DNA from 3 places in the Aminobacter sp. P9b genome. Region 3 is predicted to be linked to each of the others. Evidence: riboswitches for the same ligand, from Rfam matches in the RefSeq annotation. Region 3 holds a riboswitch; each other region holds the start of a gene.
The links. Region 3 has a riboswitch for cobalamin ahead of WHT83_RS19090 (CbtB-domain containing protein). Riboswitches for the same ligand answer to the same signal wherever they lie in the genome.
Positions count from the first base shown of each region.

Region 1: linked by a shared signal. The riboswitch ahead of WHT83_RS23210 ((2Fe-2S) ferredoxin domain-containing protein) and the one ahead of WHT83_RS19090 (CbtB-domain containing protein) in region 3 are both predicted to bind cobalamin.
Region 2: linked by a shared signal. The riboswitch ahead of WHT83_RS22085 (ABC transporter ATP-binding protein) and the one ahead of WHT83_RS19090 (CbtB-domain containing protein) in region 3 are both predicted to bind cobalamin.

Region 1 covers NZ_CP150082.1:4,705,972-4,715,616, reverse strand. Annotated here, with positions in the region: gene WHT83_RS23225 (3-ketoacyl-ACP reductase) at 1-302, shown strand, start outside; gene WHT83_RS23220 (GMC family oxidoreductase) at 314-1,969, shown strand; gene metH (methionine synthase) at 2,131-5,940, shown strand; cobalamin riboswitch at 5,983-6,235, shown strand; gene WHT83_RS23210 ((2Fe-2S) ferredoxin domain-containing protein) at 6,339-7,148, shown strand; gene WHT83_RS23205 (AraC family transcriptional regulator) at 7,160-8,131, opposite strand; gene WHT83_RS23200 (cupin domain-containing protein) at 8,378-8,830, shown strand; partial or broken gene WHT83_RS23195 (flavin-containing monooxygenase) at 8,843-9,645, shown strand, end outside.
Region 2 covers NZ_CP150082.1:4,471,704-4,481,348, reverse strand. Annotated here, with positions in the region: gene WHT83_RS22120 (ZIP family metal transporter) at 1-350, shown strand, start outside; gene WHT83_RS22115 (putative quinol monooxygenase) at 361-660, opposite strand; gene WHT83_RS22110 (outer membrane protein) at 908-1,675, shown strand; gene WHT83_RS22105 (cation diffusion facilitator family transporter) at 1,780-2,736, opposite strand; gene WHT83_RS22100 (anthranilate synthase) at 2,765-4,954, opposite strand; gene WHT83_RS22095 (FecCD family ABC transporter permease) at 5,197-6,204, opposite strand; gene WHT83_RS22090 (ABC transporter substrate-binding protein) at 6,258-7,202, opposite strand; gene WHT83_RS22085 (ABC transporter ATP-binding protein) at 7,223-8,038, opposite strand; cobalamin riboswitch at 8,146-8,355, opposite strand; gene WHT83_RS22080 (MFS transporter) at 8,388-9,554, opposite strand.
Region 3 covers NZ_CP150082.1:3,872,031-3,881,675, reverse strand. Annotated here, with positions in the region: gene WHT83_RS19130 (heavy metal translocating P-type ATPase) at 1-1,906, opposite strand, end outside; gene WHT83_RS19125 (helix-turn-helix domain-containing protein) at 1,979-2,401, shown strand; gene mgtE (magnesium transporter) at 2,529-3,953, shown strand; gene WHT83_RS19115 (MerR family DNA-binding transcriptional regulator) at 4,214-4,600, shown strand; gene WHT83_RS19110 (CPBP family intramembrane glutamic endopeptidase) at 4,695-5,489, shown strand; gene WHT83_RS19105 (isoprenylcysteine carboxylmethyltransferase family protein) at 5,486-5,962, opposite strand; gene WHT83_RS19100 (DUF1624 domain-containing protein) at 5,959-6,957, opposite strand; gene WHT83_RS19095 (gamma-glutamylcyclotransferase) at 7,071-7,760, shown strand; cobalamin riboswitch at 7,816-8,013, shown strand; gene WHT83_RS19090 (CbtB-domain containing protein) at 8,049-8,225, shown strand; gene WHT83_RS19085 (CbtA family protein) at 8,242-9,027, shown strand; gene cobU (bifunctional adenosylcobinamide kinase/adenosylcobinamide-phosphate guanylyltransferase) at 9,020-9,529, shown strand; gene cobO (cob(I)yrinic acid a,c-diamide adenosyltransferase) at 9,529-9,645, shown strand, end outside.

The DNA.
Region 1 (9,645 bases), 830 kb from region 3:
GGCTCGACTACTGCATGTCGAAAGCCGGGCTCTCCGCCTTTACGCAAGGGCTGACGCTCCGGCTGGCGAGCTCCGGCATCGACGTGTTCGAGATCCGGCCCGGCATCATACGCTCCGACATGACGGCCAAGGTCCAGGAAAAATACGATCGGCTGATCGGCGACGGGCTTGTGCCGATCAAACGCTGGGGCGAGCCGGACGATATCGGCCGCATCGCGGCAGCCCTTGCCAGCGGCAGCTTCGGCTTCGCCACGGGCACCATCATCAAGGCCGACGGCGCATTGTCCGTCGCGCGTCTCTGAGAGTTTTCGGGATGAGCTACGACTACATCATCACTGGTGCCGGCCCAGCCGGCTGCGTGCTCGCCAATCGGCTGAGCGAGGACCCTGAAGTGCGTGTGCTGCTGCTGGAAGCCGGCGGCGGCGACTGGAACCCGCTGTTCCACATGCCGGCAGGCTTTGCCAAGATGACCAAGGGCGTGGCGAGCTGGGGCTGGGAGACAGTGCCGCAGAAGCACATGAAGAACCGCGTGCTGCGCTATACACAGGCCAAGGTGATCGGCGGCGGCTCAAGCATCAACGCCCAGCTCTACACGCGCGGCAACGCCGTCGACTACGATCTCTGGGCGAGCGAGGACGGCTGCACCGGCTGGGACTATCGCTCGGTGCTGCCCTATTTCAAGCGCTGCGAGGACAACCAGCGCTTTGCCGACGACTACCATTCCTATGGCGGGCCGCTGGGCGTGTCGATGCCGTCGGCGGCGCTGCCGATCTGCGACGCCTATATCCGCGCCGGCCAGGAGCTCGGCATTCCCTACAACCACGACTTCAACGGCCGCCAGCAGGCCGGTGTCGGCTTCTATCAGCTGACCCAGCGCAACAAACGCCGCTCGTCGGCCTCGATGGCCTATCTCGCGCCGATCAAGGACCGGCGCAACCTGACCGTTCGGATGGGTGCCCAGGTCAGCCGTATCGTGATGGAGAATGGCAGGGCGGTTGGCGTCGAGATTGCCAACGGCAGCAGCACCGAAATCATCCGCGCCGAGCGCGAAGTCCTGGTGTCCTCGGGCGCCATCGGCTCGCCCAAACTGCTTCTGCAGTCGGGCATCGGCCCGGCCGATCATTTGAAGAGCGTCGGCGTTCCGGTGGTCCACGACCTCAAGGGCGTCGGCGAGAACATGCAGGATCACCTAGACCTGTTCGTGATCTCCGAATGCACCGGCGATCACACCTACGACAACGTCGCCAAGCTGCACCGCACGCTGTGGGCGGGGCTGCAATATGTGCTGTTCCGTACCGGGCCGGTGACATCAAGCCTCTTCGAGACGGGCGGGTTCTGGTATGCCGATCCCGATGCGCGCTCGCCCGATATCCAGTTCCACCTTGGGCTCGGCTCGGGCATCGAGGCGGGCGTGGCGCGTCTCAAGAATGCAGGGGTGACGCTGAATTCAGCCTATCTGCATCCGCGCTCGCGCGGAACGGTGAGGCTGGCCTCGAACGATCCGGCGGCCGCTCCCCTGATCGACCCGAACTACTGGGCCGATCCGCACGACCGCAAGATGTCGATCGAAGGCCTCAGGGTCGCGCGCGAGATCATGCAGCAGGCAGCGCTCAAGCCGTTCGTGCTGGCCGAGCGGCTGCCGGGGCCGGACATCGTGACCGAGGAACAGCTGTTTGACTACGGTTGCGCCAATGCCAAGACCGATCATCACCCTGTCGGCACCTGCAAGATGGGCACCGATGACATGGCCGTCGTCGACCTCGAGCTCAAGGTGCGGGGCATCGAGGGCCTTCGCGTCTGCGACAGCTCGGTGATGCCGCGCGTGCCGTCCTGCAACACCAACGGGCCGACGATCATGGTGGGTGAGAAGGGTGCGGACATCATCCGCAACCGCGAGCCCTTGCCGGCCGCGATCTTCACCCACGAGCGCAACGATGCGCGGCCGCGGGCGCGGGCCGAGGTGAGATAGCCGGCTCCACGGCGCACGATGAGTACCGGACCGCTGCGCTACCTGGAAGCGCGGACGCAGCAAGGGCCGGCGGGCAACAATTGCGCCTGTTTGCCTATCGACATATTGACATAAAGATGTCTTTATGTGACCTGACGGCTTTGTCGCCGAAAGGACGTAAAATGTCGCAAAACGCCTCCTCCCTCGACGCCCTGTTTGGGGCCGTGTCCGCCAGGCCGGACGGTTCGGAGGTGATGGCCGCGCTCAAGGCTGCGGCGCGCGAACGAATTCTCGTCCTTGATGGCGCGATGGGCACCCAGATCCAGGGATTGGGCTTCGATGAGGACCATTTCCGCGGCGACAAGTTCACCGGCTGCGCCTGCCACCAGCAGGGCAACAACGACCTTTTGATCCTGACCCAGCCCAAGGCGATCGAGGAAATCCACTACAAATACGCCAAGGCCGGCGCCGACATCATCGAGACCAACACGTTTTCGTCGACCTCGATCGCCCAGGCCGACTACGGCATGGAAGACATGGTCTACGAGCTCAACCGCGACGGCGCGCGGCTGGTGCGTCGTGCCGCGATCCGCGCCCAACAGGAGGATGGCAAGCGCCGCTTCGTTGCCGGCGCGCTCGGGCCGACCAACCGCACGGCGTCGATCTCGCCCGACGTCAACAATCCCGGCTACCGCGCCGTCAGCTTCGACGACCTGCGCATCGCCTATGGCGAGCAGCTGCGCGGCCTGATCGACGGGGGTGCCGACATCATCCTGATCGAGACGATCTTCGACACGCTGAACGCCAAGGCGGCGATCTTTGCCTGCGAAGAGATCTTCATCGAGAAGGGCGTGCGCCTGCCGGTGATGATCTCCGGTACGATCACCGACCTGTCCGGCCGCACGCTCTCGGGCCAGACGCCGACCGCCTTCTGGAACTCGATCCGCCACGCCAACCCCTTCACCGTCGGCCTCAACTGCGCGCTTGGCGCCAATGCCATGCGGCCGCATCTCTCCGAATTGTCCGACGTCGCCGAGACCTTCATCTGCGCCTATCCCAATGCCGGCCTGCCCAATGCCTTCGGCCAGTATGACGAGAGCCCGGAATTCATGGCCGCCCAGGTCGAGGAATTCGCGCGCGAGGGCCTGATCAACGTCGCCGGCGGCTGCTGCGGTTCGACGCCGGAGCATATCCGGGCCATCGCCGAAGCCGTAGCCAAGCATCCGCCGCGCCAGATACCGGAACTGAAGCCGCAGATGCGGCTGTCGGGCCTCGAGCCGTTCACGCTCACCGACGAGATCCCGTTCGTCAATGTCGGCGAGCGCACCAACGTCACCGGCTCGGCCAAGTTCCGCAAGCTGATTACGGCGGGAGACTATGCGGCCGCCCTCGAGGTAGCGCGCGACCAGGTCGTCAATGGCGCCCAGATCATCGACATCAACATGGACGAGGGCCTGATCGATTCGAAGAAGGCGATGGTCGAGTATCTCAACCTGATCGCCGCCGAACCCGACATCGCGCGCGTGCCGGTGATGATCGACAGCTCCAAATGGGAGATCATCGAGGCCGGCCTGAAATGCGTGCAGGGCAAGGCGATCGTCAACTCGATCTCGATGAAGGAGGGCGAGGAAGCCTTCCTGCATCACGCCCGGCTCTGCCACGCTTATGGTGCTGCCGTCGTCGTCATGGCCTTCGACGAGCGGGGCCAGGCCGACACCAAGGCGCGCAAGGTCGAGATCTGCACCCGCGCCTACAAGCTGCTCACCGAGCAGGCCGGCTTCGCGCCTGAAGACATCATCTTCGATCCCAACATCTTTGCGGTCGCCACTGGCATCGAGGAGCACGACAATTATGGGGTCGACTTCATCGAGGCGACGCGAGAGATCACCCGCACCCTGCCGCACGTCCACATCTCGGGCGGCGTGTCCAACCTGTCCTTCTCGTTCCGCGGCAACGAGCCGGTGCGCGAGGCCATGCATGCCGTGTTCCTCTACCACGCCATCCAGGCGGGCATGGACATGGGCATCGTCAATGCCGGGCAGCTGGCGGTCTATGAATCGATCGATCCGGAGCTGCGCGAAGCCTGCGAGGACGTCGTTCTCAACCGCCTGCCCAAGGCCGGCGGCACCGCGACCGAACGCCTTCTCGAGCTGGCCGAGCGCTACAAGGGCACGGCCGGCAAGGAAGCCAAGGAGCGCGATCTCGCCTGGCGCGACTGGCCGGTCGAGCAGCGCATCAGCCACGCGCTGGTCAACGGCATCACTGAGTTCATCGACGCCGACACCGACGAGGCGCGGCTGAAGGCGGAACGTCCGCTGCATGTCATCGAAGGGCCGCTGATGGCCGGCATGAACGTCGTCGGCGACCTGTTCGGCGCCGGCAAGATGTTCCTGCCGCAGGTGGTGAAATCCGCCCGCGTCATGAAGCAGGCGGTTGCCGGGCTCCTGCCGCACATGGAGGCGGAGAAGGCTGCCAACGCCGCCAAGGGCATCGACAATGGCGAGCGCCAGACCGCCGGCAAGATATTGATGGCGACGGTCAAGGGCGACGTCCACGACATCGGCAAGAACATCGTCGGCGTCGTGCTCGCCTGCAACAACTATGAGATCATCGATCTCGGCGTCATGGTGCCGGCAACCAAGATCCTGCAGACCGCGCGGGAGCAGAATGTCGACATCATCGGCCTGTCCGGCCTGATCACGCCGTCGCTCGACGAGATGGCCCATGTCGCGGCCGAAATGGAGCGCGAGGGTTTTGACATCCCGCTGCTGATCGGCGGTGCCACCACCAGCCGCGTCCATACGGCGGTCAAGATCCACCCGCGCTACGAGCGCGGCCAGGCCGTCTATGTCACCGACGCCAGCCGCGCGGTCGGCGTGGTGTCCAACCTGTTGTCGGCCGAGGCGAAGCAGGGTTACGTCGAAACCGTACAAGCGGAATACAAGAAGGTCGCCGATGCGCACGCCCGCTCGGAGGCCGACAAGCAGCGGCTGCCGCTGGCAAAGGCCCGCGCCAATGCGCACAAGGCCGACTGGACCGGCTACACGCCGCCGAAGCCGAGCTTCTTCGGCACGAAGGTGTTCGAAAACTGGGATCTCGCCGAGCTCGCCCGCTACATCGACTGGACGCCGTTTTTCCAGACCTGGGAGCTCAAGGGCCGCTACCCCAAGATCCTCGAGGACGAGAACCAGGGTGCGGCTGCGCGCCAGCTGTTCGAAGACGCCCAGGCGATGCTGAAGAAGATCATCGACGAGAAGTGGTTCGCGCCGAAGGCGGTGATCGGCTTCTGGCCGGCCAATGCTGTCGGCGACGACATCAGGCTGTTCGCCGACGACAGCCGCACAAAGGAATTCGCGAGCTTCTTCACCCTGCGCCAGCAATTGACCAAGCGCGACGGCAGGCCGAATGTCGCGCTGTCGGACTTCGTAGCCCCTCTCGACAGCGGCAAGGCCGACTATGTCGGCGGCTTCGTGGTGACCGCCGGCATCGAGGAGGTGGCGATCGCCGAGCGCTTCGAGCGCGCCAATGACGACTATTCCTCGATCATGGTCAAGGCGCTGGCCGACCGCTTCGCCGAGGCTTTCGCCGAGCGCATGCACGAGTGCGTCCGCAAGGAGTTCTGGGGGTATGCGACGGACGAAAGCCTGTCGGGCGACGAGCTGATCGGCGAGGCCTATCACGGCATCCGCCCGGCGCCCGGCTATCCGGCGCAGCCCGACCACACCGAAAAGACGACCTTGTTCCGCCTGCTCGACGCCGAGAACAATGCCGGCGTGACTTTGACGGAAAGCATGGCGATGTGGCCGGGCTCGTCGGTCTCGGGCCTCTATCTCTCGCATCCGGAAAGCTATTATTTCGGTGTCGCCAAGGTCGAGCGCGACCAGGTCGAGGACTATGCCAAGCGCAAGGGCATGTCGGTTGCAGAGACGGAGCGCTGGCTGGCACCGATCCTCAACTATGTGCCTGCCGCCTTCGCCGAGGCGGCGGAATAGTCGGAGCAGCTTTAGGCGCTTGACTTGTCGATGCGCGCCTATAGCTTGCCGCGTGGTTATGGTTCTCCCGCCTCTCGGCGGGAGCTAAGAGGGAATTCGGTAGAAGCCGAAGCTGCCCCGCAACTGTGAGCGGTCAGGGCATGGTCCCGAAAAGTGGTTTCCGCTTTTCGGAAACGATCATGCCCAATGGTGAATAGCCACATTGCCCACCACGTCACTGGCATGAAGCCGGGAAGACGGGCGATGAAGCAACGACCCGCGAGCCAGGAGACCTGCCTGACCAAGTGAGGTTCCGTGGGCGGGGTGTACCACAGGAGCGCGGGTTGAAACGGTAGCCATCCGGCACCGGCTTTGGCCTGCGTTGCCGCAATCCCGCTACGGCTGGTCAGGGATTGCAGGTGTCGAACTCAAGCGAAAACAACTCCGCGCCGCAAAGGCATGTGCTGCTGGTCGCCAAGTCGGCCTTTGCCGCTGCGCCCTACAGGCAGATGCAGCAACTCGCCGGCCTTGCGGCCACGCTTCCCGGCGTCGCCGGTGCCAGCTTCGGCTTCACAGAGCAGGGCACGCCGTCGCTGCGAGAGGCGCTCGGAGCCCTGCGTGAGGCCGGTGCCTCCGACATTCTCATCCTGCCGCTGATGCTGCCGATCGAGCCGAGCTTCACCGCCTGGCTCACCAAGTCGCTGCGCCGCTGGCAGGCCGAGGATGGCGCGCCATGGCCCAATGTCCGCATCGCACAGGGCCTCGCCGACAGTGCGCTCCTGCCGGCGCTGATGGCCGGGCTTGTCGAAACCGCAGAAGTGGCTGCTCCCGTTCCGCCTGCCGAAAAGCTGGTGCCGGAGGGGTCGCTGATCCCGGCACAGAAACGTCGCGTGCTGGTCTGCCAGGGCGGCCCGTGCAACGCCGCCGGCGCCGATCTCATGTGGGGTCACCTGCGCAACCAGCAGGACCGCCAGAAGCTGCGCGTCAGCGGCGACGGCACCATGAGCTGCAAGTCGACCTGCCTCGGCCCCTGCAACCTCGCCCCCGTCATCCAGGTCTTTCCCGAGGGGACCTATTATGGCGGCGTCACCGAGGCCGCCATAGACCGCATCGTTGCCGAGCACCTGCTCGGCGGCCGTGTGGTCGATGAGTTTGCCTACGAGCCAACCGGTCGCAAGCAGACGCTGCGCGCTGCCGCTCCTGTCAAACCCTCGCTGGCCAAATCCTAGCGGGACGTTCGTCAGGCCATTTCGTGCGTGGCGCGGCCCAAGCCGTGGCGCGCCTGTCGCGTCTCGCGCGGAAGCTCGCCGAATTCATGCCTGTATTCGGCGGCGAAGCGGCCGAAGTGGGTGAAGCCCCATTTCAGAGCGACATCGGTGACGGTGGCTTCGCTCGCCACCAGGTCGAAGCGGGCGCGGCGCATGCGTTCGCGCGTCAGCGCGCGCAGCGGCGAGATGCCGAAGGCATTCCTGTAGGCAAGTTGCAGCGTCCGGGGCGCGACACCGGCGGCGCCGGCGATCTCGTGCAGCCCGATGGGCAAGGCGGCATGGGCGCGGATGAACTCCTCGGCGCGCTTGAGATGGCGAGGTGCCGCACCTTGCCTCCGGTCGTCGAAGAACAGGCTCATGTTGCTGGGCTGGCTGCGCAGGAACAGTTCCAGGAGGTGCTGCTCGTACAGAACGTTCTGGATGCCCGATCCCGCTGAAGCCGTCTTCCTCTCCGCGGCCTGGAACAGTGAGTTGGCGAGGCGCCGCCACGCCTGCATCTCGGGCCTCGAAAAATCCACCAGCGGATCGAAGATCAGCGGCCCCGGTATGTCGCGGTCGAGCAGGCGCATGGCAAAGGCGTGCAGCGGCGCCTTGCGCACCTGGATGAGCAGTTGCGCGCAGCCCTGCCACCACTTCATCCTCGTCGCCAGGTCGGCGTTGAGCACGGAGGCGATGCTGCGGTTTGTGATGAATTCGCGCGAGCCGTTGCGGACGGTCGCCGTGCCCGAAACCGGCATCTGGATCAGATAGAAGTCGCCAAGTTCGCCGGGGTCGATCAGCACGTCGGCGCCATAGCTGATGTAATTCAGCGAGATCATCTCGCCGGGGGCATGATTGTGTGTGACACGAAAAGATTTTCGATCACCGATGATGTCCAGTCGGTGATTGCAGAACTTCTGGGCGACCCGCTCCCTGGCGCAGTCGAGATCGTTCGACTGAAACAAGACATGATCGGAAAGCGGTACCCTTCGAACGGACGCCTCTTCCATCAGCATCCGGCCAGACTAGCACCGATCATCCGGCTGCCAACGAAAATGAACGGCAATGCATCCACCCTGCTGCATTTTTGCGTTTTCTGGATAGTCGCCGCGCATTCCGGCTAGTTCATTGACGATGTCTGCAGCACTCTTCGGGGTGGAACAAATGAAAGGGCCGCCATGGGCAGGTCCTTCGAACAGAGGGAGCTTATGATGAGCAAGGAACTCGCCAAGGGCATTACGCGCAAGGGCGACGGCTATGCCGGCAAGACCTGGAATATCCTTGGACAGGTCTATTTTCCGAAGGCGGTTTGCGATGCCACCTTCGCCTTCGAGACCAACAGCGAGCCGGGCCAGTTCGTGCCCGTGCACGTCCATCCGACTCAGGAAGAGTTCATCCTCGTGCAGGAAGGCGAACTCGATCTCAAGCTCGACGGCGAATGGGTCAAGGCCAAGGCCGGCGACCTGGTACGCATGCCCAGAGGCATCCCGCACGGCTACTTCAACAAGTCGGACAAGCCGACCAAGGCACTGTTCTGGGTGTCGCCGGCGGGCATGCTGGAAGAGCTGTTCAACAAGCTCGACAACCTCGCCGACCCGGCCGAGGTGGTGAAGGTCTCGGCCCAGCACGAGGTCAACTTCCTGCCGCCGGAAGCCAACGACTAAGCCACCGGATCACACGCCGCTGACCGTCCTGGCGCACGCGACATCCGTCGCGTGCGAGGGCGAGCCTGCGTCCTGGCTGACAAGGAAAAGCAAATGGTCGACAAGAAGAAAGTCTGCGTCATCGGCGCGGGCGTGAGCGGGCTCGCGGCTGCTCATGCCTTCAGGCAACGCGGTCACGAGGTGCACATCGTCGAGCGCGGCAATGATCTGGGCGGGGTCTGGGAGCCGTCGCGCTCCTATCCCGAGGTGCAGACGCAAAGCCCGAAGGATCTCTATCGCTACACCTCGATGCCGATGCCGGACGACTATCCGGAATGGCCCAAGGGCACGCAGGTCCACGCCTATCTCAGGACCTATGCCGAGCGGAACGGGCTGGTGCCGCTCATCCGCTACGGCACCAAGGTCGTTTCCATGCAGCGGCGGCAAGGGGCCAAGGGCTGGAGCCTCGAGCTTGCCAGGGACGGCAACGCGGTCAGCGAAGATTTTGACTTCGTTGCGGTCTGCACCGGCAATTTCAGCGAAAAACGCGAGCTCGTACATCCGGGCCAGGATGATTTTACCGCAGCCGGCGGCCAGGTGCTTCATTCCTCGGAATACACCGATTCCGCAACCGTGAAGGGCAAGCGCGTCGTCGTGCTCGGCTTCTCGAAATCCGCCACCGACATCGCCGTCAATGCGGTCAATTCAGGCGCTGCCGACGTCAGCATCGTCTATCTCGAGCCGGTCTGGCGCATACCGTACTTCATCGGCGGGCTGATCAATTTCAAGCGCATCCTCTATGTCCGCGCCCAGGAGGTGATGTTCCCGAACTGGGA
Region 2 (9,645 bases), 600 kb from region 3:
TCCTGGTGATCGGCTTTGCGCTGCACAATGTCACCGAAGGGATCGGCATCGCCGCACCCATCCTGCGCCAGAGGGTGACGTTGTGGACCTTCGTTTGGCTGACGCTGCTCGCCGGCGGGCCGGCGGTGCTTGGCCTGTGGATCGGCAGCCTCGCCTTTGCGCCGCAATGGTCGGCACTGGCGCTCGCCATCGGCGCCGGGGCCATCCTGCAGGTCATCGTCGAGGTTACGGCATTGTTGCGCCGGCGCGACGGCGTTGACGTTGGCGGGCTGTTCAGCCCTGCCGCCATGACCGGCCTCGCCGCAGGTGCCGGCCTCATGTACCTCACCGCCATGCTGGTGAAGATCTGATTGGGTGGGTTCAGGAACCCGGAAGCCCAAAGCCGCCGACCGGCTCGATCTCGGTGCTGCTGTCGAAACCGGCAATCAGCGGCATCGCCTGCTTGATCGCCGCCTGCACCTCGGGCAGCAAAAGCGAGGCCTTGTGGCTTTCGCTCTTGTCCCACACTTCGGTGATCCAGATCGCATCGGGATCGGCCGGATCCTTGGCGACGACGTAGCTCAGGCAGCCGGGCATGCTGCCGGTGCTGTCGAGCAGTATTGCCAGCAACGCGTCCCGCTTGCCGGGTTGCGCGCGCATCTTGCCTATCAATCCGAACATACCCGGTATCCTCGCATCCAAATCTCCGCCGCAGGCGATTGAGCGCGTGCAGGAGCTTCATGTCCAGTGTCGCAAGTGGCTGGGCTGAAAGGCTGCTGACAGATGCTTTGCCCCGATTTCCGCTCAATTCCGGAGACTTCCGCTCGCTGCGCGAGACGCATCGGTCAGCACGGCAATAGGGATTGGCCGATCGGATTCGGGGACAGGACGCCGGCTGCGGCGTCCAGGGGGAAATGCAGTGCGTAAGATGCATAAACTGGTCTTGGCGGCGACGATCCTGGTTGGCAGCGTCGCAATCGCGTCTGCAGCAGAGCCTCTCGCAACAGAGCCGGTGGTCCCGTTCGACTGGACCGGCTTCTACGCCGGTGGCCATGCAGGGGTCGGCTGGGGTGACGCCGACTACACCTTCGCCAACGACGAAGGAATCGATTTTCCCTCGCAAAATTACTTCAACTGGGAAGCTGGAGACACCTTCTCACATCGGATGGGCGGCGGATTGCTCGGTGTCCATGCCGGCTACAACCAGCAGCACGAAAATCTCGTGCTCGGCCTCGAGGGGTCGCTTTCCCTCGCAAATGTCGGCAGGTCCGGCATCCACAGTCCGTTCAATTGGAATGACACTCGGCAGGACACCATATCGACGCGGCTCGACTGGCTTGGGATGCTGACGCCGCGGCTCGGCTATGCCTCCGACAGATGGCTGTTCTTCGCCAAGGGCGGCCTGGCCTATGGCCAGGTGCGCAGCCGCATTGACGCTTACAGCGACGCGGGCAGGTTCGATGTTACGAAGACGTTTTCCCGGCCAGGCTGGACCATCGGCGCAGGCGTCAACTACGCCTGGACGAACAACATCATCCTCGGGCTCGACTACAACTATGTAGACCTGGGGTCGTTCACTGTTTCAAGCTTTGCCAGAGATTCCGAAACGGGTGAAATCGACACCCGCGGCTCGACCCACAATGTCGACACCGCATTTCACGCGATCATGGCGCGAGTGAGCTGGCAGTTCAACTAATCCGGCGGGGGGCCGGGCGCATCGGTTCGAGCGGGGCGTTTCCTCGAGCCGGTGCGCGTTCTTCTTTGTTTTCGCATGCCAGGCCGGGCTACATCAGCTCAAGATCACGCGAAAGGCACCGCCACAGTGCCCCTGGGCAGCTTGGCCTCGTCGTCAGGCTCGACATGGATGATCACCCGCACCGACGGGATGTCGGCCCGCAGCGCATCCTCGATGCGGTCGCAGATGACGTGGCTTTCGCCGACGGTCATGTCGGCGTCGACGACCAGATGGAACTCGATGAAGGTGGCGCGGCCGGCGATGCGGGTCTTGAGGTCGTGGACCTCGATCGCGCCCTTGGAATTGGCCGAGATGATGTCGCGGATGCGCATGTGCTCGTCGAGCTCGACGGCGCGGTCCATCAGCCCGTCCATCGACGAGCTGATGACGTGCCAGCCCTGCCACAGGATGTTGAGCGCCACGATCACGGCCAGTGCCGGATCGAGGATCTTCCAGCCGGTGACAACGGCAGCGACGAGGCCGATCAGCACGCCGGCGGAGGTCACCACGTCGGTCATGATGTGATGGCCGTCGGCGACCATGGCGGGCGAGCGTTCGGCCCGGCCGACGCGGATCAGCGCGCTTGCCCAGATCGCGTTGATCACTGCTGCGACGCCGTTGATGCCGAGGCCGAACCAGGGCTGCTCGACGTCCATCGGCACGCCCCAGCTGCGCCAGACCTCGAACAGGATGAGGAAGGCGGCAACTACGATCAGCACGCCTTCGAGCACGGCCGAGAAATATTCCGCCTTGTGGTGGCCGTGCTGGTGGCCCATGTCCGCCGGCTTGTGGCTGATCTTGATCGCCCAGAAGGCGGCCATGGCGGCGACGACGTTGACGATCGATTCGAGCGCGTCCGAATACAGCGCCACGGAACCCGTCATCCACCAGGCGACGAATTTCAGGCCCATGACCCCCGCGCCGATGATGATCGACCAGAAGGCGAGCCTGGCGACACGCCGCTTGGACGATGGCTGTCCACCGCGCGTGGCCGACAAGCTCTGTGTTTCGGTTTCGCTCATGATCTCTGCTTGCAGTCCCGGCGGCCGCTCAGGCCGCCTTGTCCTTGGCCTTGCGCGGCATGTGCGCGACGACGTTCTCGATCATCCGCATGCCGGCGTCGTGGCCGAGTGTCATGATCGATTCCGGGTGGAATTGCACCGCGGCGATCGGCTCCTTCTTGTGCTCGAACGCCATGATGACGCCGTCCTCGGTCTCGGCGGTGACGACGAAATCGCTGGGCAGGCGCACCGGATCGGCGAAGATCGAATGGTAGCGGCCGACGGTCACTTCCTTGGGCAGGCCGGAGAAGATGATGCCCGGCTTGGAGACGCGGATGCGCGACGGCTTGCCGTGCATCGGCACCGCCAACTGGCGCAGCTCGCCGCCATAGGCTTCGGCCAGCGCCTGCAGGCCCAGGCACACGCCGAAGATCGGCAGGTCGCGGTCGCGTGCCTTCTTGATCGTCGCCGCCGTGTCGAAATCCTTCGGCGTGCCCGGTCCGGGCGAAAGCACCACGAGGTCCGGCTTGATGCGGTCGAAGATTTCCTCGGGCACCGGCGAGCGCACGGTCGAGACGTCGGCGCCGGTCTGGCGGAAGTAGTTGGCCAGCGTGTGGACGAACGAGTCCTCGTGGTCGACGAGCAGGATCTTGACCCCTTCGCCGACGCGCGCGGTGGTGCGCTCGGTGCCTGCGGAGTTGCCGGTCTTGGCGTCGCGGATGGCGGAAAGCATGGCTGAGGCCTTCAGTTCGGTTTCGGCTTCTTCTTCCTCGGGAATGGAATCGTAGAGCAATGTGGCGCCTGCGCGCACCTCGGCGATGCCGTCCTTGATGCGGATGGTGCGCAGGGTCAGGCCGGTGTTCAGGTCGCCGTTGAAATGCACCATGCCGATCGCCCCGCCATACCAGGCGCGCGGGCTCTTTTCGTTACTCTCGATGAAACGCATCGCCCACAATTTGGGCGCGCCGGTGACGGTCACCGCCCAGGCGTGGCTGAGGAAGGCGTCGAAGGCGTCCATGCCCTCGCGCAACCGGCCCTCGATGTGGTCGACGGTGTGGATCAGCCGCGAATACATCTCGATCTGGCGGCGGCCGATGACGCGCACCGAGCCCGGTTCGCAGACGCGGCTCTTGTCGTTGCGGTCGACGTCCGAGCACATCGTCAGCTCGGATTCGTCCTTCTTCGAGTTGAGCAGCTTGAGGATCTGCTCGCTGTCGGAGATGGCGTCGTCGCCGCGCTTAATGGTGCCCGAGATCGGGCACGTCTCGACGCGGCGGCCGTTGACGCGCACGAACATCTCCGGCGACGCCCCGATCAGGTATTCGTTTTCACCAAGATTGATGAAGAACGAGTAGGGCGAGGGGTTGATCGTCTTCAGCCGGCGCGAGATTTCGGACGGTGCGGTCTCGCAGCGTTCGTAGAACATCTGGCCGGGCACGACCTCGAACAGGTCGCCGCGCTTGAAGCTGTCCATCGCCCGGCGCACCAGTTGGGCATATTCGCCCGGCTCGTGGTCGCCGCGTGGGGGAATGCGGTCGGAAGCCCTGAAGGGCTCGGCAGCGCTGTCACGGGCGATGCCTTCGGTCGAGAAACCCTTGCCGGAATAGTCGTAGCGGTCGTGCCAGGCCTTGGCCGAATAGTGGTCGACAACCAGAATCTCGTCGGGCAGGAACAGCACCAGGTCGCGCTGGCTCTCCTTACGCTCCAACTTGTGCTCGACCGGGTCGAACTGGAAGGCCAGGTCGTAGCCGAAGGCGCCATAAAGGCCGAGATTGCTGTCCTCGTCCGATTTGAACAGTGCGGTGATGGCACGCAGCACGGTGAACACCGACGGCACGCGCGAACGCTCCTCTTCGGTGAAGACACGCCCGGGCGTTGCCACTTGAAGCGCGATCAGGCGCTTCGTCGTCTCGCCGATGGTCAGTTCCTCGAGCGGCGCCAGTGCCGCGTGGATGACCGGCAGCAACACCTCGCCGCGGGCGTTGAGCGCCTCGATCTTCATGGCGCGGCCGCGCGCCGAGATCACGACAGGCGGGTCGATGATCGCGGTATCCCATCTGGTATAGCGGCCGGGATATTCGTAGTTGGAGGAGAAGACCGCGCCGCGCCGGCTGTTCAGCCCATCGAGATAGGTCTCGATCGCCCCGGCATAGGCGGTCTCATGGCGCTGCCTGGTGATGGAAACACCACCTCCGGTCACGTAGCGCTCGGCACCGTTATCAAGCAGTTCCAACGTCATTCCCGTCTCCATCTGTTGCCGTGGGAGCGTCCGGAGCCTGGTTCGAAAAAAGCAAATGGCCGCCCGGAAATCCCGTTGCGGCCATCACAATTTTCACGCGCACGCGCTTCAAGAGGCCGCTGTCAGCTGGCCCGCCACCAAATGTTCTGGAGCGAAGTCGTGTTCATGGCAAATCCATAGCTAGGAAAAACCGGGGGTGCAACTGGATTTGCGTCGTCTTGCATTGCATTACCAACTGACGCTCAATTTGTCGTCCGGCGCCGCATCAGCACCACGAATGCCACGCCTCCGATCAGTCCGGTGACGATGCCGAGCGGCATGTCCTGCGGCGGCATCACCGTGCGGGCGGCCATGTCGGCAGCGATCAGGAAGATGGCTCCCACCAGCGCCGACAGCGGCAGCACGCGGCGATAGTCGCCGCCGACGAAGAAGCGCACGATATGCGGGATCATCAGGCCGACGAATGCGATTGCGCCGGAATAGGCGACGGCACATCCGGTCAACAGCGCGCAGACGACAAACACATTGAGCCGAAATCGCCGGGCCGGGATGCCGAGCGCAGTGGCGCTCTCGTCGCCGAGCGTCATGGCGTTCAGGTTGCGCGTCTGCGTCATCAGCCAGGCGCCGCCCACAAGGAGGGCTGCAAGCGGGTAGGGCAGGTGGCTCCACTGCGCCAGGCCGAGCCCGCCGAGCATCCAGAAGATTGCGACATGGGCGGCCTTGGGATCGCCGATGAAGATCAACAAATTGCCGGCGGCGCTGATGATGAAGCTCACCGCCACGCCGGCGAGGATCAGCTGGCCGGCCGACTGCACCCGTGCCAAATTGGCGATCGCCAGCACCAGCGCTGTCGCCGCCAGCGCTCCGGCAAAGGCGAACACCGGCACCGTGATGGCGCCGAAGATCATGCCGGCGTGGATCAGCGCCATGATCGCGCCGAAGGCAGCGCCGGACGAGACGCCGAGCAGATGCGGGTCGGCGAGCGGGTTGCGCGTCACCGATTGCAGCGCCGCACCCACCAGCGCCAGCGAGGCGCCGACGGCCGCGCCCAGGATGACGCGTGGGGCGCGCACGTCCCAGACGATATTCTCGCGGCCGCTGGACCAGGCCACCTCGACGCTTCCCGGCACCAGCTTGTTGGCGATCACGCCCCACACGGTCTCAAGAGGGATCGCGACCGGACCAACGCCGACAGCGATGACCATGGCGGCGACGAGCAGTATGACCAGCCCCGGGATCAGGGCCGGCATGGCATGGATCAGGGCGTGCCTTGGCCCCGCGACGAGGTGGCGGTGCGACACGGTCAGTCGGCCCGCAAGGCGGCGGCCAGCCGCTTGATGGCGGCGATGTTGCGCGGACCTGGCGTCGCCTCGATGTATTCGAGTACGAAGAAGCTGTTGTTCTTGACCGCGGTTATGTCCTTGAAGGCCGGGTTGGAGCGCATGAACTCGATCTTCTGCTCGGCGGTGACCTCGCCATAGTTGACGATCACCACCATGTCGGGGTTGCGGTCGATGACCGGCTCCCAGCCGATCTCGACCCAGCTCGACTCGACGTCGTCGGAGATGTTCTTGCCGCCGGCGGCCTCGATGATCGCTGTCGGCATGGCGTAGCGGCCGGCGGTGAAGGGTTTCTGCTCGCCGGAATCATAGAGGAACACGCTGACCGGCCTGTCCAGCTTGGGCAGCGACGCCTGGAAATCGGCGAGCTCCTTCTCGTAGCCTGCCACCAGCGCTTCCGCCTTTTCGCGCACGCCGAAGATCGCGCCGAGATTGAGCAGGTCGGCATACATGTCCTGAAGTGACGACTTGTCCTTCTTCATGATGTGGATGCAGCTCTCGGTCAGCTCGTAGACCGGGATTTTGAAGGGGGTGAGCGTGTCGGGGGTGACGTCGCCGCCGACCTTCATGCCGTAGTTCCAGCCGGCGAAAAACAGGTCGGCATCGGCACCCAGCAGCACTTCCTTGGTGACGTATTTCGGCGCGAGCTCCGGCAGTTCGCCGACGCCCTTGCGCAGGTTCTCGTCCAGCGTCTTCCAGCCAGAAATGCCGGAATAGCCGGCCATGCGGTCAGCCAAACCGAGCACCAGCATCATCTCGGTCAGGTTGACGTCGTGGGAGACAGCCCTTTTGGGCGCGGCCTCGAAAGTCACGTCGCGGTTGCAGCTCTTGACGGTGGCGGGGAAGCCGCTGGCAGCGGCGGAAGCACAGGTGGCGAGCAGGGCGGCGGCGATGATGGGCAGGCGCATTGGGGCTCCTTGAGTTGTTGTCAGCGTTCGAGGTGGAAGGAAAAGCGCGGGCGACCGGTGATGGGATGGTCGTCGAGGATCGCACCGACGGAAAAGCTCAAGCGGATGCGTTCGGGCGTCAGGATGTCTGCCGGCCTGCCGCAAGCAACCGCGCGGCCTGCGTCCATCACCAGCACGCGGTCGGCATGGGCGGAGGCCAGCGCCAGATCGTGCAGGGAGACGATGACGGTGCAGCCGAGATTGCCGAGCAGCTCCAGAACTTCAAGCTGGTGGCGGATGTCGAGATGGTTGGTCGGCTCGTCGAGGATCAGCAGATCGGGCCGCTGCACCAGCGCGCGGGCAATCATCACGCGCTGCTTCTCGCCGCCGGACAGCGAGTTGAAGTCGCGCGCGGCGAGCGCGGTCAGGCCGAGCAATGCAAGCGCTGCCTCGACCTGGTCGTAGTCCTGATCGCCGGTGCGAATGCCGGTTGCGTGCGGGGTCAGCCCCAGCTCGACGATCTCGGCCACGGTCAGCCCGAAGTCGGAGGCGCTTTCCTGCAGCACGGTGGCGATGCGGCGGGCGCAGTCACGCGGCTTCATCGTCCAGATGTCGGTGCCGTCGAGCCGGACCGTTCCCGAGACCGGTCTGTGGTAGCGGTAGAGGCAGCGCAGCAGGCTCGATTTGCCGGCGCCATTGGGGCCGACGATGGCGAGCATTTCGCCAGGCGCGACGGCAAGGCTCACTGGTTCGAGAATAGGCCGGGAACCGCGAGGCCCCCAACTGACGCCGTCGAGTTCGAGCAGTGTCGGGGTGGTGCCTACGAGGCGGCTAGCGGTGTGGACGCGATCGAGCATGCCCTGTCTCCGCAGTCAGGCGGAGGTGGCAGAACGATCCGGTGAGCGCGCCGGTACGGAAAAAGGCAGTCGCAACCATCATCATCTCCGCGGCACACCCCGGCCGGTTGAGTTAATCGGATGATGGCAGGTCTCCTGGCTTGCGGGTGATCACTCCTCGGAGCCTTCCCGGCCGTTTGGCCAGTGGCATTTTCCGATTTGCTATCCGCTCACAGTTGCGGGGGCAGCCACGGTTTCGCGTCAGGGACGTCTCACCGTGTTCCCATTTAATCCGCTGCCCGAGTCAGGCAGCAGGAACCATCAATGAGGTGGCTACAGCAGCTGCGAAGTGCTGACAATCGCTAAAGCGTCATGCCGCCTGCTGAATTGCGTCACGCCGGTCGAGCGCGAAGGAAAACAGCGCGACGCCGAAGGCGGACAGTGCGATCGCCGCGCCGACGAGAGGCAGGTCGGCATAGCTGACGCCCATCGAGATCGCGGCACCGCCGGCCCAGGCGCCGGCGGCATTGCCGGCGTTGAAGGCGCCCTGGTTGAGCGTCGCTGCAAGGTTCGGCGCTTCCGAGGCGGTTTCGACGACCCGCATCTGCATCGGCGGCACGATGACGAAGGTCATCACGCCCCAGAGGAAGATAAGCAGGATCGCGGCGGGCGCCGAATAGCCGAGTTGGGCCAAGGCGACGTGGATCGCGGCCATCACCACCAGCGCGCCGATGGCAGTCGGCATCAGCTTCCAGTCGGCCAGCTTGCCGCCGATGATGTTGCCGATGGTCATGCCGCCGCCGAAGAGGAGCAGGATCCAGGTGACCGATGCAACCGACACGCCGGTGACGTCGGTCAGGATCGGCTTGATGTAGGTGAAGACGGCAAACAGGCTGCCCGAGGCGAGCGCCGAGATGATCATGGCGAGCCACACCTGCAGCTTGCCGAGCACCTTGACCTCGCTGGCCACGCCACCCTTGCCGGGAGGGGCGACGCCCGCCGGCACCAGGAAGGCGATGGCCGCGACCGAGATCAGGCCGATGGCGACGACGGCGAAGAAGGTCATGCGCCAGCCGAAGGCCTCGCCCAGTGCCGTGCCGCCGGGCACGCCGAGGATGTTGGCGAGCGTCAGGCCGGCAAACATCAGGGCAATGGCGCTGGCGCGCTTGTTGGCCGGCACCAGGCTTGCCGCCACCACCGAGCCGATGCCGAAGAAGGCGCCGTGGCCGAAGGCGGTGATGACGCGGGCGATCATCAGCGTCCAGTAGGTCGGGGCGATGGCGCAGAGCAGGTTGCCGAGTACGAACATCATCGCAAGCCCGATCAACACCGGCTTGCGCGGCAGTTTTGCCGTGCCCACGGCAATGATGGGGGCGCCGATGACCACGCCGAGGGCGTAGCCGGTGACGAGCAGGCCGGCGGCCGGGATCGACACGCCGAGGTCGGCCGCGACCTCGGGCAACAGGCCCATGATCACGAATTCGGTGGTGCCGATGCAAAAGGATGCAACGGCCAGGGCGAGGATCGGCAAGGGCATGTCGGACTCGGGGGAGGCTGAAACGATTTAGGTCTACAGTTTCCTCAAGTCGCTCGCGGCACAAGCGATGTTGGTGCATTGCAGCAATGCG
Region 3 (9,645 bases):
CGATGCGCTGCTTGTCGTCGGGCATCAGGCCGGCGCGAACATTGATACCAAGCCCCTTGCCGATGGCTTTTGCAGTCGCCTCGTTGTCGCCGGTCAGCATGAGGGTGGCGATGCCGTCGGCCTTGAGCGTGGCCAGTGCCGCTATGGCGTCGGCACGCGGTTCGTCGCGCATGGCAAGCAGGCCCGCGACCTTGTTGTCGACCACCAGCACGGAAACTGTCTTGCCGTCGCCATTGAAGGCGGCGATCTGCGCTTTCAATTCGGCTGGCAATCCGGCCATCTCTTCGGCGGCGCTGGGCGACGCCAGGAACACGTCCTGGCCGCCGACCTTGGCCGAAACACCCTTGCCTGCCACCGCCTTGGCGAGACTTGCTGGGGGCACAGGTACGCCATCTGTCTTGGCGCGGCCGAGAATGGCGAGCGCCAGCGGATGGCTCGAGCCCGTCTCCAGGGCGGCAGCCAGCGACAGGACCTTGGCTTCGGGGTGCCCGACGCCGACGATGTCGGTGACCTTCGGCTTGCCTTCGGTGAGGGTTCCGGTCTTGTCGAGCGCGACCGTGGTGACGCGGCGCATGCCTTCCAGCACAGCACCTCCCTTGAGCAGCAGGCCGCGGCGGGCACCGGCGGACAGACCGGCTGCAATTGCAGCGGGCGTCGAGATGACAAGCGCGCAGGGGCAGCCGATCAGCAGGATGGCGAGGCCCTTGTAGACCCACTCCGACCACGAACCGCCGGCGACCAGCGGCGGCAGGATGGCGACGAGCGCTCCGACGACAAGGACGGCCGGCGTGTAGTAGCGCGAGAAGCGGTCGATGAAGCGCTCGGTCGGCGCCTTGCTCTCCTGCGCCTCCTCGACCAGCTTGATGACGCGGGCAATGGTGTTGTCGGCGGCCGCAGCGGTGACGCGGACCTTGATCACCGCATCGGTGTTGATGGTGCCGGCGAACACGTCGTCGCCAGCGATCTTCAACTTGGGAACGCTTTCGCCGGTGACAGGAGCTTCATCGAGCGTGCTCGAACCCTCGACGATGACACCGTCGGCGGCAACGCGGTCGCCGGGCCGGACCAGCATGAGCGCACCGACCTGCAGCGCCTCGGCCGGCATCTCGCGGGTCGAGCCGCCTTCCTCGACCAAAGCGGTCTTGGGAACCAGGTCGGCAAGTCCGCGAATGCTGGCGCGGGCGCGGCGAGCGGCAACGCCTTCCAGCAATTCGCCGATGAGGAAGAGGAAGACGACCATCGTCGCTTCCTCGGTGGCGCCGATGAAGACCGCGCCGACAGCCGCGATGGTCATCAGCGTCTCGATCGAGAACGGCGTGCCTGTCATCGCGGCGGCGAAGGCGCGTCGCGCCACGGGCACCAGTCCAACCGCCAATGCAGCCAGGAAGGCCCAGTGCCCCACCTGCGGCATGAACTGACCGATGGCATAGGCTGCGACAAGGGCAGCACCGCAGGCTATGGTCAGCTTGGCTTTGCGGGATGTCCACCACGGGCCGTCGTCGAGATCGAAATGGGCATGGCCGGCATCGGCAGAGGCCGCAGCCGGGGAGCCGTGTCCGGCATGATCACCATGGTCGTGCCCGGCATGGTCACCATGGCTATGGTCGTGTCCGCTGTGGTCGTGGTCATGGCTGCAGGATGGGCCGCGCTTGTGCTGCTGGACCTCGGTCGCGCGCGCCACGCCAAGCTCGGCGACGGAGTAGCCGAGCGCCTTCACCTGCTTCGAAATCGCAGCCGATGGCGCTGGCCCCTGATGCGAAACCGTCATTGTGCCGGCCGAAACGGAAATGCCGACCTCGGTGATGCCGGGCAGGCGGCTGACGGCGTTCTCGATCTTGGTCGCGCAGGAGGCGCAATCCATACCGCCGACGCGGAAGCGCGTCTTGCCGTGGCTGGCGTCATTCATGATGGGTCCTTTCAATCCTATATGAAGCAATGCTAGAATCTCTAGCCACTAGAGGATCAAGAGGGTTTTTAGATGAATCTGCCGATTGGCGAACTGGCGCGGCGAACGGGCGTAAAAGTGCCGACGATCCGTTTTTATGAGCAGATCGGGCTGATTGCGGCGCCACCGCGCACGGAAGGCAACCAGCGCCGCTACGGCAAGGCGGAGATCGACCGGCTCAACTTCATCCGCCACGCCCGCGAACTCGGCTTCGAGGTCGACCATATCAGGGAATTGCTGGTGATGTCGCAGGAACCGCAGGCCTCGTGTCACCAGGCCGACAGCATCGCCAAGTCGCATCTTCGCGAAGTCGACAGGCGAATCGAGCGGCTCCAGGCGCTGCGCGGAGAGCTGTCGCGGATGATCGACGAGTGCGGCCATGGCCGCATCTGCGACTGCCGCATCATCGAGGTGCTGGCAGATCACCGCCAATGCTCAAGCGAGCATGTGGCCTGATTGAAACAGCGCGGAATTGGCTGATCCGCAGGACCGCCTGAGGCGGTATTTCATTTGATATTCCGACCCTTGGCGGGCTAGGGATAACCCACCTCGAATCCCGAAAATCCGCAAACGGGAAGCGCCGATGGAAGCCCGACACGACCATACGCACGGCGCCGACGCCGCTGACGCTGTCCGCGCCGAAATCTACGGCGAGGACGGGGCGATCCTTGCCTCGTTCCTCGCCCATATCGGCGCGGCGATCGCCGATCGCGATACGCTATCGCTGAAGCGCGACGTATCGGGGCTGCACCAATCCGAACTCGGCGACCTGCTGGAGGCATTGCTGCCCGAACAGCGGCTTGCACTGGTCGAGCTGATGGGCTCGGACTTCGACTTTTCGGCGCTGACCGAGGTCGACGAGGCGATCCGCCTGGACATCGTCGACAACCTGCCCAACGAGCAGATTGCCCAGGCCGTCCAGGAGCTCGATTCCGACGACGCGGTCTACATCCTCGAGGATCTCGACGCCGAAGACCAGAACGAGATCCTGGCCCAGCTGCCGTTCACCGAGCGCATCAGGCTGCGCCGTTCGCTCGACTATCCGGAAGAATCGGCCGGCCGGCGCATGCAGACGGAGTTCGTCGCGGTGCCACCGTTCTGGACCATTGGCCAGACCATCGACTATCTGCGCGACGACAAGGACCTGCCCGACCGCTTCAGCCAGGTTTTCGTCATCGACCCGACCTTCAAGCTGCTCGGCGCGGTCGACCTCGACCAGATCCTGCGCACCAAGCGTGCGGTCAAGATCGAAGAGGTGATGCACGAGACGCGTCACGCCATTCCCGCGACGATGGACCAGGAAGAGGCGGCGCGCGAGTTCGAGCAATACGATCTTTTGTCGGCCGCCGTCGTCGACGAGAACGAGCGTCTGGTCGGCGTGCTGACCATTGACGACGTGGTCGACGTCATCCAGCAGGAGGCCGAGGAAGATCTCCTGCGCATGGGCGGCGTCGGCGACGAAGAGCTGTCGGACACGGTGGCCGCCACCTCGCGCTCGCGCGTGCCATGGCTCCTGGTCAATCTCGGAACCGCCTTCATCTCGGCATCTGTCATTAGCCAGTTCGGCGCGACCATCGAGGAGATGGTGGCGCTGGCAGCCCTGATGCCGATCGTCGCCTCGCTTGGCGGCAATGCCGGCACCCAGACGATGACGGTGACGGTGCGGGCGCTCGCCACGCGCGACCTCGATATCTACAATGCCGGCCGCGTCATCCGCCGCGAGGTGATGGTCGGGCTGCTGAACGGTGCGATCATTGCGGCCATCCTCGGCCTGGTCGCCGGTCTGTGGTTCCACAATCCCGACCTGGGTTTCGTCATTGCCGCTGCGATGGTGCTCAACATGCTGGCGGCAGCGCTCGGCGGAATCCTGATTCCACTCCTGCTCGACAAGGTCGGCGCCGACCCGGCGATCTCGTCGTCGATCTTCACGACGATGATCACCGACGTGATCGGCTTCCTTGCCTTCCTCAGCCTCGCGACATGGTGGTTGCATCTCGGCGGCGGATGACGCGGAAGCTCGGTTTCGAGTTCCGCAAAGGCCCCCCCGGGATCAACGCCACCGTATTTCTGCGCGTCAGATTGGGCGCGGAACAGTTGGTTGCATAGACGGCGAGTTCAATTGACTTTTACGTAAATCGCGTGCGAGACTCCAGGCGGATCACTATGGTCCTTGCCGCGCGATGCTTGCCGTCGCCCGGCCTATTCGCCTCGGCTAGTGCCCGGCATGATTTTGAGGCGGGGCGGTTTCGCTCGCGGGGTGGAGGAACGATGCGGGAATATTATTCGATTACCGAACTGACCCGCGAATTCGACATTTCGACGCGGACACTGCGCTTCTATGAAGATGAAGGCCTGGTGCAGCCGGTGCGTCGCGGCCGGACACGGCTGTTCCGGCCATCGGACCGGCATCTCATTCGCCAGATCATGCGTGGCAAGCGCCTCGGCTTTTCGATCAACGAGATCCGCGAGATCATCCAGATGTATCGCGCGCCGCCCGGCGAGGTCGGCCAGCTCAAGCTGATGATCAAGCGCATCGAAGAGAAGCGCGAGGATCTGCGCCAGAAGCGCCGCGATCTGGAGGAGACGCTCGCCGAACTGGATCAGGCAGAGGAATCCTGCGTCGAACGGCTGGTCGAGCTCGGCGTCAACACCTGACAGCCGAAAGCCGGCCGGGTCATCCGGCGCTGCGACGGCTCGGACTCACCCACAGCATTGTGCTAAGTTTGGCTACCCCTCGGGAGTAGCTCCCATGTCGATGCTCATCAGGACGGTTCGCAACTGGCCGGTCACGAGCTTCGTGGTGCTGGCATTCGCCATCACCTGGATTGTCTTCATTCCGTTCTACCGGGCAGGTGGCGAAGACATCGCCTGGTTTACCTTTGGTCCATTCGTCTCGGCCGTCGTCATCTCCGCACTCCTGGGTGGCTGGCCGAAAGTCCGTGCGCTGCTGGCTTCAGTGGTGAAATGGCGCGTGCCTCCAGGTTGGTACCTGGTGGCGATCGGCCTACCGGTGGCAGCGCAACTGCTGGCAATCTGGCTCAACCCATTGTTGGGTTCCGCTGCGCCCAACTGGGGGAACGTGCCGGCCATTCCGGAAATCGCGGGCATGGTCCCGCTGTTTCTGGTCTTCAGCGGTCCGCTTGGCGAGGAGCCCGGCTGGCGGGGATTCGCGCTGCCGGCGTTTCTGCGCGAGCACGGAGCGCTGAATGCAAGCCTGCTGCTCGGGGTGATCTGGGCCGCCTGGCACCTGCCGCTGGTGCTTCTGAACGACTACAGCATATCCAGCGCCATCAACGTCATGGTTGCGGCGGTGGTGTTCACGTGGCTGTACCAGAATTCGGCGGGCAGCGTGCTGCCGGCGATTCTCATGCACGTATCGCACCAGAACAGCGTGCGTTACCTCGGCCGCGTGTTCGAAGGTGGCGATGCGACCCAGCACCAGTGGATCGGCCTGATGCTATGGCTGGCGATTGCCTTGGCGATCGTGGCCATCTACGGAACCCACAGCTTCCGAAACGGTGGCGCGACCGCCGCCGTCAGCTAGATCCAGCGCCTGACCTTCTTCGCATAGTCGATGTATTTCTTGCCGAAACGCGCCTGCAAGTGCTTTTCCTCACGTTCGATGGCGAGCTTGTTCGTGGCGAAGACTGCGACCAGCGCCAGGATGATGAACCAGAGGCTGCCGCTGACCAAGCCGATGCCGATCATCAGCAGCGTATTGCCGAAGTAGATCGGGTTGCGGGTGAAGGAAAAGGGGCCGTTCGTCACCAGATGATCCGCGGCCTTGTCAGGCCTGATGGTGGTGTTGCCGCGCTTCAGGGCGCGCATTGCCGAAATTTCGATGGCGGCAAAACCTGCTATCGCCAGCCAGCCGGCGGCAAACAATAGATCGGATATCGGTTCGGTGATCCAGGGCAATGGATAGAGCAGGCCGAGCACGATGGCGATGGCAATGGCCGCGAGGTAGATGATCGGCGGCCACGGCACCCGGTTGGGGGCTGCCTTGATGTCGGTCATTGCGCTCCTCCAGTTGGTATTTCGCTGTCCGTCCTGGCCGTGCACATCGCGGCGGTGTCGCTGATCCGTGCCTTGAGTTCAGGGCTCTTGTCGCTGGCATAGAGGCGGTCGAGTGAATCGTCTTTCTGCAGCTCGTCGAGCATGCAGACACAGTAGCGCGCGCAGAAATCGGTGTCGCGGCTTTGCTCGCAGGAGATCTGGCAGGACTTCAGGAAGCCGACTTCGCGGGTTTCGACCGGCGCGGGGAAGAACTGCGCCCAGGCCCAGACCAGCGAGATCAGCACCGGCTGGTGGATGAGGTAGAAGGCCAGGCTGTGGCGGCCGAAGAAGTCGAGCGGTTTCGACCAGGCGCCGGGTTTCAAGCGCGCCAGGGCGTCGAACAGGCCGGATTTAAGCGCCAGCCCGGCAAGTCCCATGCCTGCCAGCACCGCCCCGAAGAAGGGGAAGACGGGCACGAAATCGTTGGAGCGCGGGGCAACGGTGTTGAGGCCGACCCAAAGCAGCGCCGGATGGTTGAAGGCCTCGTTGCGCAGGTAACTGGGAGCCACGATTACGAGGGCAGCCACGACGAGCGTCAGCAGCGGCGGCAGGCGCAGGAAGGCAAGGCCGACGACGCTGGCAAAGGCGATCTGGTGGAGGATGCCGAAGAAGATGAAGGTGTCGGGCATGGCGAACCATGTCGCCACGGAGATTGCCGCGGCGGCGGCAACGACCATTGCCAGCCGTTTCCGAAAGCCGCGCCAGCGAATGCCCTTGGCGTGGGCAAGGACGAGGCTTACGCCGACAAGAAACAGGAAGCTCGACGCGATCGAGCGGGCGAACAGTTTCCAGCCGCCGAAGGCGGTCATGCCCGGGTCGGCATAGCCGAAGAACTCGAGATCCCAGGCGAAATGATAGATGGCCATGGCGACGAGTGCTGTGCCGCGGGCGATGTCGATGACCTGGACGCGTGGGGTTCGGGCTTGAACTTGGTCGGTGGTCGGTTGCATCGTCATGGCCATTCGCTTCGGCTTTCGGGTGTTTCGCCGCTCCTGCAGCACTATCATGGTTGAACCGGGGCAAGAGAGGGACTAGCCAACGTCATGCACAGGGTTCGGGGATGTCAGCAATGAACGGTCGCGTGATGTCGTTGACCGAAGATCTGGTGGCGCGCTGCCATCGCGAAGTGGCCGACGCCGGCCCCGACCCGGACGCGCAGCATCTCGACGATGCCGACTATGAGCGCATGATCGACGAGACGCTGGCGGACAATGCCGATGAGGGGCCGCTGTGGCTGTTTGCCTATGGCTCGCTGATCTGGAAGCCGGAGGTCGACCATACGGAGGAGAAGGTGGCGGTGGCACGCGGCTGGCATCGCTCGTTCTGCATCAACATGACCCGCTGGCGCGCCACCAAGGCCGAGCCGGGGCTGATGATGGGCATGGATCGCGGCGGCCAGTGCAAGGGTGTGGCGCTGCGGCTGATGGATGGCGACCGGCGCGAGCAACTCGACAAGCTGTTTCGCCGCGAAATGACACTCAAGCCTTCGACCTACAAGCCGCGCTGGCTGAGCCTTGCCACCGATGAGGGCCCATTGACCGCGCTCGCCTTCGTCATCAACCGCGAAGGCCATGCCTATGCCGGGGCGCTGGGCGAGGACGAGGTCGTGAAGCGGCTGGCCACGACCTGCGGCCATTGGGGCTCGGCCGCCGATTATCTCTACAATGTGGTCAAGAATCTCGAGGATCGAGCCATCCACGACCGGCATCTGTGGCGGCTCCAGCACCTGGTGGCCGAGCAAATAGCTGCACGCTGCTGACGCATTCGAGCGCTGCGGCGTCGGAATTTGGTTTGCCGCCCAAGCCATTTGTTTCTATAGTTGCCGGGTCGTCGGTTCCGTTACGGAATCAAGAGGGAATGCGGTAAGGGCCCTTTGAGGGTCCGAAGCCGTGGCTGCCCCCGCAACTGTATGCGGTTAGCTCTCCCCAAATGCCACTGAAGCTTGCTTCGGGAAGGCGGGGAAGGGTGTCGATCCGCAAGCCAGGAGACCTGCCGGCGACAGGCACTTATCTCGGTGCCCTCGGGTGGAGGGCGAAAGGACTTCAAGATGAATACTGTTTCTGCAATCGGCGCTGACGTTTCCTCGCAGTCGCGCACCATGCAGCTCGCGCTTGCGGCGCTGCTCGGCCTTTTCGTTGTTGGCTTCCTCGGGTTCTCGCATATGGAAGTGGTGCACAACGCTGCCCACGACTATCGCCACTCGATGGCTTTCCCCTGCCACTAACGAAAGCACTCTAGCCATGTCTGTTTTTCGCAACGTCGTGTTCATCGCGGCGATCAGCGGCCTATTGGCCGGCGTGATCCTTGCCGCGCTCCAGACCTATGCAACCGTTCCGCTGATTCTCAAAGCGGAGACCTATGAAAATGCGGGCGGTCACGAGCATGCCGCGGCACCAGCCGCAGGCACTGAAGCCACCGCACCGACGGCCGGCACCGAAGCGACCGCTCCTGCGGCGCAGGTTGCGGCTCCTGCCGAAGAAGAGGTCGAAGCCTGGGCGCCCGCCGACGGGTTCGAACGCTTCGCCTATTCGGCACTCGCCAACATCGTCAGCGGCGTTGCTTTCGCGCTGATCCTGGTCGCAGCTTCCGAATTCGCCGGCGGTATCGCCAACTGGCGCCAGGGCGTGTTCTGGGGTTTTGCCGGCTTCGCCGTCTTCACACTGGCGCCTGGTCTTGGCCTGCCGCCCGAGTTGCCGGCCATGCCCGCCGCCGATCTCGGCGCGCGCCAGGTCTGGTGGACCTTCACGGTTGTTGCCACCGCCGCCGGCCTCGCGCTCATCGCTTTCCGCCAGTCGCTGCCGTTGGCGATCCTCGGCGTGGCGCTGATCGTCGCGCCGCACATCATCGGCGCGCCGCAGCCCGAAAGCCACGACTCGCCGATCGCGGCCGACTTGCATCACAACTTCGTCGTCGCCGTCACCATCACCAACCTGGTGTTCTGGGTCGTGCTGGGTGCGATTGCCGGCTTCGTGCGCAACCGCTTCATGGGCGGACAGGCCCCGGCGCTGCACGGCCGCCTTGCCTGAGAAGCTGACCTTCCTGCTCGGCGGTGCGCGCTCCGGCAAGAGCGCGCATGCTGAGCGGCTGATCACGCAGTTTCCTGCGCCGTGGACCTACATCGCCACGGCGCAGGCCTATGACGACGAGATGCGCGAGCGCATCTCGCTTCACCGCGGCCGCCGTGGCGATGGCTGGCTGACCCTCGACGCACCGCTCGATCTTGTGGGTGCGCTCGGCAGCGTGCTCGATGGCACGCCGGTGCTGGTCGATTGCCTGACGCTCTGGCTCACCAATCACATGCTGGCGGATCATGACGTCGAGGCGGAAAGTGCCCGGCTTGCCGACGTGCTGTCGCGGCCGCGCGGACCTTGGTTCGTGGTTTCCAACGAGGTCGGGCTCGGCATCGTGCCCGACAATGCGCTCGCCCGCCGCTTCCGCGACGATGCCGGCAGGCTCAATCAGAAAGTGGCGGCGGCAGCCGACGAAGTGCTGTTCATGGTTTCCGGCCTGCCGATGAAGGTGAAATGATGAAGACGATCGACGAACAGGAAGCCGAACGGCACCGTAGCAAGATGGCCAAGCGCAAGGCGGTGCAGGATGCCGAAGTGGCGGGAAAGACTATTGTCGAGAAGGGCCTGCTGATC